DNA from 3 places in the Kluyvera sp. genome. Region 3 is predicted to be linked to each of the others. Evidence: predicted binding sites of a transcription regulator. Region 3 holds the regulator's gene; each other region holds the start of a gene.

Region 1 (5,276 bases), on a different contig from region 3:
AAGGGGCGGAAGTCATTCGTATGCTGCACACGCTGCTGGGCGAAGAGAACTTCCAGAAAGGGATGCAGCTGTACTTTGAGCGCCACGATGGCAGCGCCGCCACCTGTGACGACTTCGTCCAGGCGATGGAAGATGCTTCCAACATCGACCTCTCTCATTTCCGCCGCTGGTATAGCCAGGCCGGGACGCCGATTGTCAGCGTGCACGACGACTACAATCCGGAAACCGAGCAGTACACCTTAACCATCCGCCAGCGTACGCCAGCCACGGCCGAGCAGGAGGAGAAATACCCGCTGCACATTCCGTTCGATATCGAACTGTACGATAACGAAGGTAAAGTGATCCCACTGCAGAAAGATGGCCATCCGGTACACCACGTGCTAAACGTGACCCAGGCCGAGCAGACGTTTGTGTTCGATAACGTTTACTTCCAGCCGGTGCCGTCGCTGCTGCGTGAATTCTCCGCGCCGGTGAAGCTGGAATATAAATGGAGCGATCAGCAACTCACCTTCCTGATGCGCCATGCGCGTAATGATTTCTCTCGTTGGGACGCCGCGCAAAGCCTGCTGGCAACCTACATTAAGCTGAACGTGGCTCGTCATCAGCAGGGTCAACCGCTGTCGCTGCCGATTCACGTGGCCGACGCGTTCCGCGCTATTCTGCTGGATGAGAAGATTGATCCGGCGCTGGCCGCGGAAATTCTGACTCTGCCATCCGCCAGCGAAATTGCTGAACTGTTTGAGATCATTGATCCGATCGCCATTGCCGCAGTGCGCGAAGCGCTGACCCGCACGCTGGCGACCGAGCTGGCGGACGAGTGTCTGGCGGTGTACAACGCCAATAAACTCGACAGCTATCGCGTTGAGCATGCGGACATCGGCAAGCGCGCGCTGCGCAATACCTGCCTGCGCTATCTGGCGTTTGGCGATCGCGAGCTGGGTAACAAGCTGGTGAGCGAACAATACCATAACGCCGACAACATGACCGATGCGCTGGCCGCACTGTCTGCAGCAGTCGGGGCGGAGCTACCGTGCCGTGATGCGCTGATGCAGGAGTACGACGACAAGTGGCATCATGATGGTCTGGTGATGGATAAATGGCTGATTCTGCAAGCGACCAGCCCGGCAGATGACGTGCTGGCGACAGTGCGTAAGCTGTTGAACCATCGCTCATTCAGCATGAATAACCCGAACCGCATTCGCTCTCTCATTGGTGCCTTTGCCGGCAGCAACCCGGCGGCGTTCCATGCGGAAGACGGCAGCGGTTACCAGTTCCTGGTTGAAATGTTGACCGAACTGAACAGCAAAAACCCGCAAGTGGCCTCGCGTCTGATTGAGCCGCTGATCCGCCTGAAACGCTATGATGCAAAACGTCAGGCGCTGATGCGTTCTGCGCTGGAGCAGTTGAAGGGGCTGGAGAATCTCTCCGGAGATCTGTACGAGAAGATTGCTAAAGCATTAGCCTGATCGTCACCCGGACGAGGCGTTTATGCCGACTCCGGGGCATATGTGGTTTCCCCGCCGTTGCGGGCTAACTTGATGTAAACAAAAACGCCGCGGGATTTTCCCTGCGGCGTTTTTTTTATCAAACATGCGCGGTCTGTCGTGCTGCGCTTAACGTGGGAACCTGGATGTCTCGCCGGTGTAATGCCTGCCAGAAGGTCTCCAGCGCGCTGTCCAGACGCGTGTGCAGATTTGGGCTGAACTGCGGCTTATGTTGATAATCAGTGACCTGGCTGTCATCGGCAAACACACCCTGCAAAATCTCCTGTGCTTTCAGCGCATTGAGAACCGGCTTAAGGGCATAATCGACCGCCAACATATGGGCGACGGTGCCGCCGGTCGCCAGGGGTAAAACCACTTTTCCTTCCAGCGCACGCTCCGGCAGTAAATCGAGCAGCGCTTTTAACGCACCGGCGAAAGAGGCCTTATACACCGGCGTGGCGATGATTAAACCATCGGCATGAACCAGTTGTTCGGTCAGCGTTTGCAGTGCTGGACTGTCGAAACGTGCGTGGAAAAGATCCTCCGGCGCAAAATTCTGCAAATGCCAATGGAACACTTCCACATCCGCCGCGGAAAGTTTCTCACGAGCATACTCCAGCAGAGCGCTGGAACGAGAGGGGAAACGCGGGCTGCCGGCTAAAGTAATGACGCGCATGTTCACTCCTTATAACTAAAAATACACATTAATTTAAAATTGATAACATTTGCCTCAGTGTCTCAAAGGTCGTCAGGTGCGCGAAATACTTTTTCCGACGTAGGATTACCGGAAAATGCATATGGCGGGGAAGATATATAAAGGAGAGAAGGAAAACGATTGCGCTTTTTTTGCCGCAGGTCAATTCCCTTTCTGTGCGAGATCGCACATAATACGCCCCCGGTTTGCACACCGGGAATCCAGGAGAGTTCATGTACTATCCCTTCGTTCGTAAAGCACTTTTTCAGCTCGATCCAGAGCGCGCTCATGAATTAACGTTTCAACAATTACGCCGAGTCACCGGTACGCCGCTGGAAGCGCTTGTGCGTCAGAAAGTGCCGGAAAAGCCGGTTACCTGCATGGGGCTGACGTTCAAAAACCCTCTGGGTTTGGCGGCAGGTCTGGATAAAGATGGTGAATGTATTGATGCCTTAGGCGCTATGGGATTTGGTTCGATCGAGATCGGCACCGTGACGCCGCGTCCGCAGCCGGGTAACGATAAGCCGCGTCTGTTCCGCCTCGTTGACGCCGAAGGGCTGATTAACCGTATGGGCTTCAATAACCACGGCGTAGATAACCTGGTAGAAAACGTTAAAAAAGCGCATTTCGACGGTATTCTGGGTATTAATATCGGTAAGAATAAAGATACCCCTGTTGAGCACGGCAAAGATGACTATCTGATTTGTATGGAAAAAATCTATGCCTACGCGGGTTATATTGCGATTAACATTTCATCGCCAAATACCCCAGGCCTGCGCACGCTGCAATATGGTGAAGCGCTCGACGATCTGCTTTCCGGTATTAAAAATAAACAATCTGAGTTGCAGGAAAAACATCATAAATATGTTCCTGTGGCGGTGAAGATCGCGCCGGATCTTTCTCATGAAGAGTTGATCCAGGTGGCCGACAGTTTAGTTCGCCATAATATTGATGGGGTAATTGCCACCAATACCACATTGGATCGTTCTCTGGTTCAGGGGATGAAACATTGTGATGAAACCGGTGGTTTAAGCGGTCGTCCATTACAATTAAAAAGCACCGAAATTATTCGTATGCTGTCCGCCGAATTAAAAGGTCAGTTGCCTATTATTGGTGTTGGCGGTATCGACTCGGTGATAGCGGCCCGCGAGAAGATGGCGGCTGGCGCGTCACTGGTGCAGATTTATTCCGGCTTTATTTTTAAAGGCCCACCGCTGATTAAAGAAATCGTCACCCACATCTAGTCTTTTTCCCAGTAATGTGATCCAGGGCTTTATTTCCAGCCCTGGTTGCTTTATATTTCCTTATTGTTGCTTATTTAGACATATTGGTCTTTTATTATTTAGGGCGACAATTAACGCAATGGAAGAACAAACGCTGCACGGGATGCAAAAATGATGGGGGAGAAAAATGCGAATTAAACCTGATGATAACTGGCGCTGGTATTATGATGAAGAGCACGATCGCATGATGCTCGATTTAGCCAACGGCATGTTGTTTCGCTCGCGTTTTGCTCGCCGCATGTTAACTCCCGATGCTTTTGAACCCACCGGATTTTGCGTCGATGACGCCGCACTCTATTTCTCTTTTGAAGAAAAATGTCGCGATCTGCTGTTGTCTAAAGAACATCGCGCCGAGTTGATTCTTAACGCCCTGGTAGCGATTCGTTTCCTGAAACCCCAAATGCCGAAAAGCTGGCACTTCCGCGCCCATGATAATGGCTGGACGCCGGTGACCGGCGATGCGGCCAGCGTCTGGCTGAGCGATGACGACAGTCAGGTTAATCTGCTGGTCGTTGAACCGGGTGAAAACGCTGCGCTCTGTTTGCTGGCGCAGCCTGGGCTGGTACTGGCCGGGCGCACGATGCAACTCGGCGACCCGATCAAAATTATGAACGACAGGCTGCAACCGCAGCCGGGGCTGGACGGCTACAGCCTGGAGCAGGCGGTTTAACGGCTCAGTTTTAGCGCCGTTTTGGGAACACAGCTACAGCTCAAAATGGTGCCGTCGGTGCCTACCGCGCTTTTCTTCAATGGATTCACTTCCCCTTCGACCAGCGTCACGCGGCAGCTGCCGCACAGGCCCGCGCGGCAGGAGTAGGGCACGCGAATACCCTGCTGTTCAAGCTGCTCCAGTAAAATTTGCTGATTATTCCCGCTGAAGGTTTTTCCCTCCCACTCGATATCCACCAACGCATTTTGCTGAGCCTGCGGCGCGACGGCATCGTCGGTTTGCCCGGCGGTATAGACTTTTGCGGGCCCGGTGGTGAGGATTTCCACTTCATCCCCCACGCGCACCACGCCGCTGTTGCGGGCAATTAAATTCTGCCCGAAGTCGACGTCGCCGGTGGCTGGATCGGTACGGAACGACTGTAAGGTATTTAGCGGCTCTCCGGCGGGGTGCTTCTGCCCTTTTTCCGGACTGATGGTGGTAAAAATACAGCGGCTGCACGGTTTCACCACGTCAAAAACGACGTCGCCAATGCGGATGGTTTTCCAGCAATCTTCAGCCCAGGCTTCAACGCCGGTCACCACCAGGTTCGGGCGGAACTGTTCCATTTGCACGCTGGCTTTGCAGCGTTGTTGCAGGTCGCGTAGCGAAGCTTCGTTAACCAACAGGAACGGAAAACCATCGGCGAAGGAGAGCGGCACCGCATCGTGGCGTTTAACGCGACGCGTGAGGTCAGCGCCGAGCCAGCGCAGTTGAACGTCGCGTTTAAAGAACGGCGACAGCCACTGATTAATGGCATCCGGCGCAATACGCGAGGTAAAATGGTTGCCCCATACTTCGGTCGGCGAAGGCTGGCCGGTAAAATCAGCGAAGCGCACCAGCGCGCTGCTGCCGTCGGGCGCGGTAAGATGTAACCCATCGTGCAGCACCGCCGGGGTAAAGCGCACCATTGCCGGGAATTGTCGGGCGGTAATAAAGGTGCCATCGGGTTCGGTGATCATAAAAATGCGGTCAAATGCCAGCCCGCTAATATCGGCAAAGGCATGCGTGAGCCCGATTCCCCGCATGGATTTCACCGGATGTATAAAAAGCCGCGATAATGTAGCCACAACGCTGTCCCTGAGTCGAAAATAAGCCTTTAACTTTAT
Region 2 (5,276 bases), on a different contig from region 3:
TCACGTAGGTGACCGTTTCGGCTCCAATCTTCTCGGCGGCGAGGTTTTCCACGTTACCAAACCAGATGTTGGGGTCAAAACCGCGCTTTTTCGTTTCCGTACGCAGACGCGCAATCCGTGCCGGGCCAGCATTATAAGAGGCGAAAGAAAACAGTGCCTTATCCAGCTGCGTCATCGGTTCGTCACCGTAGTAGCGGTCGATCATCCAGCGCATATACTTCACCCCGGCGTGGATATTCGGATCCAGTTGCTTAATATCGCCCACCTTCAATTCTTTGCCGGTGCTCGGCATCACCTGCATGACGCCAATTGCGCCAACGTGACTGCGCACTGACTGGTTCAGTCGCGACTCCTGATAACCCTGTGCCGCCATCAGCAGCCAGTCGACGTCATAACGGTCGCCGTATTTGCGAAAAATCTCGACCATCTTCAAAAACTTGCGCCGTTCTTTCTCCGCTGCGGCGTTTTTGACGTATTTCGCGCTCTTCAGATAGCGCAGCAACAGGGTATTGCCCAGGGTGCTGCCCTGGCGGTTGTCTTTAATAAAACCGTTGAGCTTCGCCAGCAACTGCGGGTTATCTTTGCGCACCGCCCAGGCGATGTTGCCGTTATCGCGTAGCACAATATCTTCATGAACCTGGATCTTCGGGAACACCTGTTTCCAGAACAGCGCCTTGTGGCGATCGACCACGATCAGCGGAATCAGCCCGGCGTTGAGCATTTCCAGCAGATCCTCGTCTTCCAGCGCTTCGGGGGCGGGCTTGATGATGATGTGCGGGAGAGAGGCTTTGGCAAAGCGCGCATTGAGGGCTTCAAGGCTCTCATAGTAGCTGGATGAACGACGGACAAAGACCGTCTTACCGGCGATATCGTCCACGTTTATCACCTGCGGTGACGCGGGGCCGGAGATCAGCAGTTCCTGAATATCGCTGTAAATCGGGTCAGTGAAAGCCACCTGCTGCTGGCGCGTTGCGGTGATCGTAAGATTGGCAGCGGCAATATCGCCTTTACCTTCGTTCAGGGCAGTAAAGAGATTATCGCGGGTTACCGGAACGAAGATAATTCGCACCTTGAGGTGGCGTTGCTTGAGCTTTTTCTCTTTGGCGAGCTGGGCATTCAGGCTGCGTTCAAATTCGGCGAAGATATCGTGGGTGGCCCCGCGCTGCTGGCCTTTATCGATAAAAAAGAAGGTTTTGCTGTAGGTGGTCAATACGCGAATGACCCGGCGGTCGAGCATGCCAGGCAGGTCGCCCTTCCAGGGCTGCATGATGCTCTCGATATTGACCTCAAGCGCGTCGGGTGAGTCCTCTGGTTGTACGGCGGCAAAAGCGGGGCCGGTCAACAGCAAGGCGCCCAGGCAGGCGGTGAGAAAACGGCGAAAAGGGATGGCGTTCATGGTGCGGCACTCCGCAGGGCGCATCCCTTTATTTTAGTCGAGCGACGCTAAAACACCCTGCAGGAGCAGGGCTTTTTCATGCGCTCAGCCGCCGCGATATTCAGGCAATAAAAAACCCCGACGCGTCGGGGTTTTTCTCAATCAGTACATGGCAACCGGCCATTCCGGCGGCGCCTGGCTCATCACTTCAACCATCACATCTTTGATGTTGTTGAAAATGGTGGCGATGTCCACCATCGTGATGCCCAGTAACCCGGTCGCAAACCAGCACGCCGCTGCGACACCCAGCATACCGCTGATGACCGCGAGACCGGCGTAGTCGGATTTACGAAATTGAATTTTCAGGGTACTGGCGAGAAACATCAGTACCGCGCTGGTTAACGGCCAGCGTAACAGTGCGACGCCTGCGGTAATGGAAACCATGAGATTTCATCCTCAGAGATAAACAACAAGTTGCCCTGACAGCACTTATTGATTGAGGCGCGAGGCGCTCAGGCTATCTGAAGGCATTCACAAATTGAATGAAACAGTGTTTTTGTTTCATCTCGATGTGTGAACTATATCACGTTTGTTGTTTTATTCACCAGAGGTAAGCGCAGGATTTTTGTCAACGCCGCGGCTCAGTACAGGCCGCGGCGAAGCAATGTTACGCGGAGATCTGATGGCGATAGTCCGTCGGCGTGCGGTCAAACTCGCGGCGGAACACGCGAGAGAAGGTCTGCTGAGAGACATAACCCAGATCCATCGCGATATCGAAGATGGGACGCTGGGTGGTGCGCAGCGCTTCCGCCGCCAGTAACAGGCGCCGCTGGCGAATATACTCGCCCAGCGTCTGGTGCATCACGGTGCGGAACATTCTTTGCAGATACCACTTCGAGTAGCCGGATTTTCTGGCCACGATGTCGATATTAAGCGGTTGATCGATATGTTCATCTATCCATTCAGTAAGAGTATGAATAATTTCCCGATGGGACATAAGGCTCTCCCCGTTGTCTATTTTCGCGTCGATTTCTTGTCTGGCGGCGAGTATAATTCCTCAAGTTAACTTGAGGTAAAGCGTATTATGGAAAAAAAATCGACCCGCATAAAATCGCTGCTAACGCCCGGTGAGGTAGCGAAACGAACGGGGGTTGCGGTCTCTGCGCTGCATTTTTATGAGAGTAAAGGGCTGATTCACAGCACGCGCAACAGCGGTAACCAGCGGCGCTATAAGCGTGATGTGCTGCGTTACGTGGCGATCATTAAAATTGCCCAGCGTCTTGGTATTCCGCTGGCGACGATCGGCGATTCCTTTAGCGTGCTGCCGGAAAACCACACGCTGGGGCCGCGCGACTGGAAGCACCTCACGACTCAATGGCGGGAAGAGCTGGATAAGCGCATTCACGCCATGGAGGCGCTGCGCGACCAGCTCGACGGCTGTATTGGCTGCGGCTGCATGTCGTTGCGCGACTGTCCGCTGCGTAACCCGGGCGATAAGCTGGGTGAAGAGGGCACCGGCGCGCGTCTGCTGGAAGACGAATAATCCTCCGCGATCCTCTCCCCGGGATTGCGACATTTTTGCCATAGAATTGTTGCTGGATTGCGCATAAACGATAACGTTTGCGCATGGGTTGGTGAATTCTTCATCGGTAATCGTTAATTTTCATAAACCAGGGCAAACTTCTGTTGAAAAAGGGGACATAAAAGCCAGATAATCGTTTGCCTCGGATTTTCGGACGCTTCCTATGCTGAAAATCCGCAGACCAACCTCATCACGCACCCGCGCAGATGAGGTATTCCGATTCTCGTTTTGTCTGCGCGGAGTTAATCGTTTGCTTTTTTGTGGCTCCCCTTTGCCGCAATGTAGCACATGGAGATGACGCTTAGCTGGCAGTGGATGTTCCACCACGCAGACGAACGAATGATAAAAACTCTCAGGGGATGTTTTCTATGTCTACGCCTTCAGCGCGTACCGGCGGTTCATTGGACGCCTGGTTTAAAATTTCTGCTCGTGGTAGCTCCGTTCGTCAGGAGATTGTCGCCGGTTTGACCACCTTCCTGGCGATGGTGTACTCGGTGATCGTGGTACCGGGCATGCTGGGTAAAGCCGGTTTCCCGCCGGCCGCCGTGTTCGTGGCGACCTGTCTGGTGGCCGGTGTGGGTTCTATCGTGATGGGGTTGTGGGCGAACCTGCCTTTAGCCATTGGCTGCGCCATCTCGCTGACTGCTTTTACCGCCTTCAGCCTGGTGCTGGGCCAGCACATCAGCGTGCCGGTTGCTCTGGGCGCGGTGTTCCTGATGGGCGTGCTCTTCACCATCATCTCCGCTTCCGGTATTCGTAGCTGGATCTTGCGCAATTTGCCGCAGGGTATTGCGCACGGCACCGGCATCGGTATCGGTCTGTTCCTGCTGCTGATTGCCGCCAACGGCGTCGGCATGGTGGTGAAAAACCCGCTGGACGGTCTGCCGGTCGCGCTGGGTCAGTTCGACAGCTTCCCGGTGGTGATGACGCTGGTGGGTCTGGCGATGATCATCGGCCTTGAAAAACTGAAGGTCCCGGGCGGTATTCTGCTGACCATCATTGGCGTGTCTATCGTCGGCCTAATTTTCGACCCGAACGTGCACTTCTCTGGCGTATTCGCCATGCCGTCGCTGAGCGATGACAATGGCAACTCGCTGATCGGCAGCCTGGATATCATGGGCGCACTGAACCCAATTGTTCTGCCGAGCGTGCTGGCGCTGGTGATGACCGCCGTCTTCGATGCGACCGGTACTATCCGCGCGGTTGCGGGTCAGGCGAACCTGCTGGATAAAGATGGGCAGATCATTAACGGCGGTAAAGCGCTGACGACTGACTCCCTGAGCAGCGTGTTCTCTGCCGTAGTGGGCGCCGCGCCGGCAGCGGTGTACATCGAGTCCGCAGCGGGTACGGCGGCAGGCGGTAAAACCGGTTTAACGGCGATCACCGTTGGCGTGCTGTTCCTGCTGATCCTGTTCCTGTCTCCGCTTTCTTACCTGGTGCCTGGCTATGCTACCGCACCGGCGCTGATGTACGTGGGTCTGCTGATGCTGAGCAACGTGGCGCGTATCGACTTCAACGATTTCGTTGACGCGATGTCCGGCCTGATTACCGCCGTGATGATCGTGCTGACCTGTAACATCGTTACCGGCATTATGATCGGCTTCGCGACGCTGGTTGTGGGCCGTGTGGTTTCGGGCGAATGGCGCAAGCTGAACATCGGCACCGTCATTATCGCGGTTGCGCTGGTGGTCTTCTATGCGGGCGGCTGGGCTATCTAAGCCTGACGTTTTGCCGATAAGAAAACCCGCCAGATGGCGGGTTTTCTGTTTATTGCCCTGCAGTGCGACGGGTTCGGACTTTTTTTCCATTTTCAGCCACGTCTCGTTTCCTTTTGCGTTACTCTGGTACGCGTATGATAAGAAGCACGACGCTTCATGTTTTGAATAATAAGACAACGCTGTAAACAGGGAACGCATGGAAATATTCTTTACCATACTCATCATGACCCTCGTGGTTTCGCTGTCCGGGGTGGTTACACGCGTACTGCCCTTCCAGGTTCCACTACCTTTAATGCAAATCGCCATCGGTGCGCTGCTGGCCTGGCCTACCTTCGGTTTGCACGTTGAATTTGACCCTGAACTCTTCCTCGTGCTGTTCATCCCGCCGCTGCTGTTTGCCGACGGCTGGAAGACGCCGACTCGCGAGTTTATCGAGCACGGCAGGGAGATCCTTGGCCTGGCGCTGGCGTTAGTGCTGGTGACGGTGGTCGGGATTGGCTTCCTGATCTACTGGATTGTTCCCGGCATTCCGCTGATCCCCGCTTTTGCGCTGGCGGCGGTATTGTCGCCAACCGATGCCGTGGCGCTTTCAGGCATTGTG
Region 3 (5,276 bases):
TGTGAAGAAAGCAGACGGCTCTCTGGCCATCGTGTCGACCTCTAACGCGGGCACTCCGCTGACGACCGACGCCAAACCGCTGCTGACCGTTGACGTGTGGGAACATGCTTACTATATCGACTACCGCAATGCGCGTCCGAACTACCTCGAGCACTTCTGGGCTCTGGTTAACTGGGCATTCGTAGCTGAAAATCTGTCAGCATAAGTAGCAAAAAACCCAGCGTCGCAAAGCTTCGCCGGGTTTGATTGATTAACGCAGAGGGAAACGCCTTCTGCGTTTTTTTGTTTACTGGCTGGCGAAGGCCTCTTCACCATGACGACGGCCGCTCATGAACACCACCAGCAGGGCCAGCGCGGCGACAATCGCCCCCATCACCGGCACAAAGCTGTAGCCCAGACCACCGGAAATCACCGCCCCACCGGCCACCGCACCCAACGCGTTACCCAGATTAAACGCCCCAATATTGACCGACGATGACAGCCCCGGCGCTTCGTGCGCCACACGCATGACACGCATCTGTAACGGCGGTACCACGGCGAAGGTTGCCGCGCCCCACACCACCATGCTGAACGCGGCACCGACCTGCGTTTGCGCAAGGAACGGTATGGCCAGCATGATAGCCATTAACAGCAGCAGGAACCCCTTCAGCGTGCCGCTGACTGAACGGTCAGCAAATTTGCCACCGAGGTAGTTACCGATGGAGAACCCAACGCCAATCAGCACCAGCATCAGCGTAATGAAGCCCGGCGTCGCATCCGTGATCGTACGCAACACTGGTGAGATATAGGTGTAAAGCGTAAACATCGCGCCAGCGCCGAGTACGGTGGTCAGCAGTGCGGAAAGCACCTGTGGGCGCACCAGCACCGACAGTTCACGTTTCACATCAGGTTTTTCACCCGCCCCGCCCTTCGGCAAGGACAACCACAGACCGATAATAGCGATAATCCCCAGTCCCGCAGTCGCCAGGAACGACATACGCCAGCCGATTGTTTCACCCAGCCAGGTTGCCGCCGGTACGCCGCCAATATTGGCGATCGTCAGGCCCATAAACATCGTCGCCACGGCGCTGGCCTGCTTATGCTTCGGCACCACGCTTGCCGCTACCACTGAACCCAGGCCAAAGAACGCACCGTGGTTCAGGCTGGTAATAATGCGCGACAGCATTAAGGTGGTGTAGTCCGGCGAGATGGCCGACAGCACGTTGCCAAGGGTAAAAATGGCCATCAGAAAGATCAGCGCGTTGCGGCGGGCACGATGAGAAAGCAGCAGCGTCATCAGCGGCGCACCGACCATCACGCCAACCGCATAGGCGCTAATCAGCATACCGGCAGCCGGGATCGAGACGTCAACGCCCTTTGCGATGACCGGCAGTAACCCCATCGGCGAGAATTCGGTGGTCCCTATGCCAAAAGCGCCAATGGCCAGCGCGAGTAAGGGAAAATTGATTTTCATGCAAAAGCTCCGATTGGCCGCACGACAGACGCGGCATGGCAATATAGGGCAAAAGCATGACATTAATCACAGAAAAGCAGAAGTGTACAAAACAGCAAAAGATTATTGCTAATTTGCTAACAATCAGACATGAGGGCGCGAACGCCCCCTCATGGAAGAATCAATGCAGAACAGCGGTAAGTCCAGCAGCGACGATCAACGCCAGCACAATAACGGTCGTGGTGAGTGACATCTTAAGTTCGGTACTCATCAATTTTTCTCCTTTTTATGACCACAGCAAAACTGAGCTCACTCATTTTTGCACAGATAATCGTAAAAATCTTCACAGATTTAGCAGGATGTTGGTTTTTGCTCTTCCACTTTGCGTCCGGATACGTCAAAATTCGACGCTTATTTATAAGCGTACCGGCCATTGACCCCCTCCTGTCGTCCTGTATCGTTTTCCTGGCGAACCGCAATCTACAAAATTGCGTCAGGGTGTATAAAGGCAAACGTTTTCGTTTCGAGTTTATCAGGGGCAGGCCAGGGTCTGGAGTGAGATGGAATGGCAACAATTAAAGATGTAGCGAAGCGCGCAAACGTTTCCACTACAACCGTATCACATGTAATTAACAAGACGCGTTTTGTCGCCGAAGAGACGCGGGAAGCGGTGTGGGCAGCGATTAAAGAGCTGCACTACTCCCCAAGCGCCGTTGCCCGTAGCCTGAAGGTCAACCACACCAAATCGATTGGTTTGCTGGCGACCAGCAGCGAAGCGGCCTACTTTGCTGAAATTATCGAGGCCGTTGAGAAAAACTGCTTCCAGAAGGGCTATACCCTGATCCTTGGCAACGCGTGGAACAATCTCGAGAAACAACGCGCCTACTTGTCAATGATGGCGCAAAAACGCGTTGATGGCCTGCTGGTGATGTGTTCCGAATATCCGGAATCCCTGCTCTCAATGCTGGAAGAGTATCGCCATATTCCAATGGTGGTGATGGACTGGGGCGAAGCCAAAGCCGACTTTACCGACTCGGTCATCGACAACGCCTTCGAAGGCGGCTATATGGCGGGTCGTTATCTGATCGAACGCGGCCACCGTGATATCGGCGTCATTCCTGGCCCGCTGGAACGTAACACCGGCGCAGGACGCCTGGCTGGCTTTATGAAGGCCATGGAAGAAGCGCAAATCAATGTTCCGGCAAACTGGATAGTCCAGGGTGACTTCGAGCCGGAGTCTGGCTATCGCGCTATGCAGCAGATTCTCTCCCAGCACCCGCGCCCTACCGCTATCTTTTGTGGCGGCGACATTATGGCCATGGGCGCGCTTTGCGCCGCCGATGAAATGGGGCTGCGCGTGCCGCAGGATATTTCGCTGATCGGGTATGACAACGTGCGTAACTCACGTTTCTTTACCCCGGCGCTGACCACCATTCATCAGCCGAAAGACTCACTTGGTGAGACGGCCTTCAATATGCTGATGGATCGTATCGTCAGCAAGCGCGAAGAGTCGCAGTCGATTGAGGTGCATCCGCGCCTGATCGAGCGACGTTCCGTGGCCGACGGCCCGTATCGCGATTACCGTCGTTAAGGGTTAACTGTGGGCGTCCTGAACGGGCGTCCGCAGCCACTCATCGTTTAGCGTCTCGCTATCCCCCAAATATTCCAGCAGCCAGCTTAATGCCGGCGACGCTTCGCTCTGTTGCCAGGTCAGACAACAGGCTGCATCCGGGAACGGATTCTCCAGTTCCAGCGCAACCCACTCTCCGCTTTCCAGCCACGGCTGCGCCAGATGTCCCGGCACCATCGCCGCACAAAGTCCGGCAGAAATACAGGTCTCCGACGACGACCAGTCCGGCACCACCACCCTCTTCTGGTTATCAAGCAGCCAGGTCGTTCGCTTGGGTAGCGACCGTGAGGTGTCTTCCCGCACCAGCGACGGCCAGTTGCGCAGCACGTCATCGCTCAGCGGCCCGTCCATCTTCGCGAGCGGATGCGTACTGGCCACCACGCAGTGCCAGTTGAGCATGCCCATGTCGCGAAAGGCAAAACGGCCACCAACCGGGATGGCCTGCGTCGCGCCAATCGCCAGCTCCACGCGCCCATCCGCCAGCGCATCCCAGACGCCGTTAAACACTTCCTGATAGACAATCAGTTCGACGTCGCTGAAGTGGCGATAAAAATCGACAATCAGCTGACGGGTGCGCTGAGGTTTCACGATGTTATCAACGGCAATCGCCAGCTGGCCGCGCCAGCCGTTGGCAATCTGCTGACACTGTTGACGGGTGATCTGCATTTTTTTGATAACAGAACGCCCTTCTTTAAGAAACCATGCTCCCGCAGGCGTTAATTCAACATCCCGATGGCGACGTTCAAACAACGGCACCGCCAGCCATTCCTCAAGCTGTCGCACCGTATAGCTTACTGCAGAGGGCACCCGGTGTAGCTCCTGCGCCGCGGCGCTAAAGCTACCGTTGCGCGCGACCGCATCAACCACTTCCAGAGAATATTCAGACCACATTTTCTGCCTGCAAAAAATTTGAATCCATGCCTCAAATATTAGCGTTTCACAACAGGGAATGCACTCTCTACACTCAGCGGCACAGTGTGAACTACGATAAAAAAGGCAATTTATGCAACCTGGGAAAGGATTTTTAGTCTGGCTCGCGGGACTGAGCGTGCTGGGCTTCCTGGCTACCGATATGTACCTACCGGCGTTCGCCGCCATTCAGCAAGACCTGCAAACGCCGGCATCCGCCGTCAGCGCGAGCCTGAGTCTGTTCCTCGCGGGTTTCGCCGTGGCGCAGCTACTGTGGGGGCCGCTGTCTGACCGCTATGGCCGTAAACCGATCCTGCTGGCCGGTTTGACCATTTTTGCCATCGGCTGCCTTGGCATGCTGTGGGTTCGCGATGGTACCACCCTACTGGTGCTGCGCTTCGTGCAGGCGGTTGGCGTTTGCGCCGCCGCGGTGACCTGGCAAGCCATGGTTACCGATTATTATCCCGCTCAGCGCACCAACCGTATTTTTGCGACCATTATGCCGCTGGTCGGCCTGTCACCTGCGCTGGCACCGCTACTCGGCAGCTGGCTGCTGGCCCACTTTGATTGGCAGGCCATCTTCGCAACGCTGTTTATCATTACCCTGGTATTGATGCTGCCCGCTCTGCGTCTGAAGCCTGCCCACAATAAAAACGTCGCCAGTGAAGAGAAGCTCACGTTTTTACGTCTGCTGCGCAGTAAGGACTACCGCGGCAACGTGCTGATTTACGCCGCCTGCTCCGCCAGCTTTTTCGCCTGGCTGACCGGTTCGCCATTTATTCTGCATGAAATGGGCTACAGCCCGACGGTGATTGGTCTGAGCTATGTACCGCAAACCATCGCTTTCCTGATTGGCGGCTATGGCTGTCGCGCGGCGCTGCAAAAATGGCAGGGTAGCCAAATGTTGCCGTGGCTGCTGGTGCTCTTCGCGCTCAGCGTTATCGGGACCTGGGGCGTCGGCCTTGCTGAAGGCGTCTCCCTGACCGCGCTGTTGATCCCCTTCTGCATCATGGCAACCGCCAACGGGGCGATTTATCCCATTGTCGTTGCGCAGGCGCTGAAGCCCTTCCCACAGGCAACTGGCCGAGCAGCCGCGCTACAGAACACGTTGCAGTTGGGGCTGTGCTTCCTGGCAAGCCTGGCGGTCTCAACGCTGATTGCAACGCCGTTGCTGACCACCACGAGCGTGATGCTGGTCACCGTGGTTCTCGCCGGCATTGGCTACCGCATGCAGCGCTCTGCACGTCGTGCTGAACGTCAAAATGAGCACGCGAGTTCCCACGCCTAAACATCACTCATATCAAT

Evidence for each region. Region 3 encodes PurR, which represses purine synthesis genes. Its sites were predicted from a motif close to CANGCAAACGTTTGCNTG; they were not measured.
Region 1: the regulator PurR is predicted to act here: its motif matches at 2,309-2,326, upstream of pyrD (quinone-dependent dihydroorotate dehydrogenase).
Region 2: the regulator PurR is predicted to act here: its motif matches at 3,084-3,101, upstream of ACW14G_RS06190 (NCS2 family permease).

The regions. Positions count from the first base shown of each region.
Region 1 covers NZ_CBDKZX010000003.1:126,481-131,756, reverse strand. The annotation lists gene pepN (aminopeptidase N) at 1-1,466, shown strand, start outside; gene ssuE (NADPH-dependent FMN reductase) at 1,585-2,160, opposite strand; gene pyrD (quinone-dependent dihydroorotate dehydrogenase) at 2,412-3,422, shown strand; gene zapC (cell division protein ZapC) at 3,589-4,131, shown strand; gene ACW14G_RS02310 (YcbX family protein) at 4,128-5,237, opposite strand.
Region 2 covers NZ_CBDKZX010000009.1:64,425-69,700, forward strand. The annotation lists gene ACW14G_RS06170 (transglycosylase SLT domain-containing protein) at 1-1,396, opposite strand, end outside; gene ACW14G_RS06175 (YjcB family protein) at 1,538-1,819, opposite strand; gene soxS (superoxide response transcriptional regulator SoxS) at 2,043-2,372, opposite strand; gene soxR (redox-sensitive transcriptional activator SoxR) at 2,460-2,918, shown strand; gene ACW14G_RS06190 (NCS2 family permease) at 3,326-4,675, shown strand; gene ACW14G_RS06195 (Na+/H+ antiporter) at 4,872-5,276, shown strand, end outside.
Region 3 covers NZ_CBDKZX010000055.1:4,746-10,021, reverse strand. The annotation lists gene sodB (superoxide dismutase [Fe]) at 1-205, shown strand, start outside; gene ACW14G_RS16495 (MFS transporter) at 287-1,453, opposite strand; gene cydH (cytochrome bd-I oxidase subunit CydH) at 1,614-1,703, opposite strand; gene purR (HTH-type transcriptional repressor PurR) at 1,998-3,023, shown strand; gene punR (DNA-binding transcriptional activator PunR) at 3,027-3,953, opposite strand; gene punC (purine nucleoside transporter PunC) at 4,066-5,259, shown strand.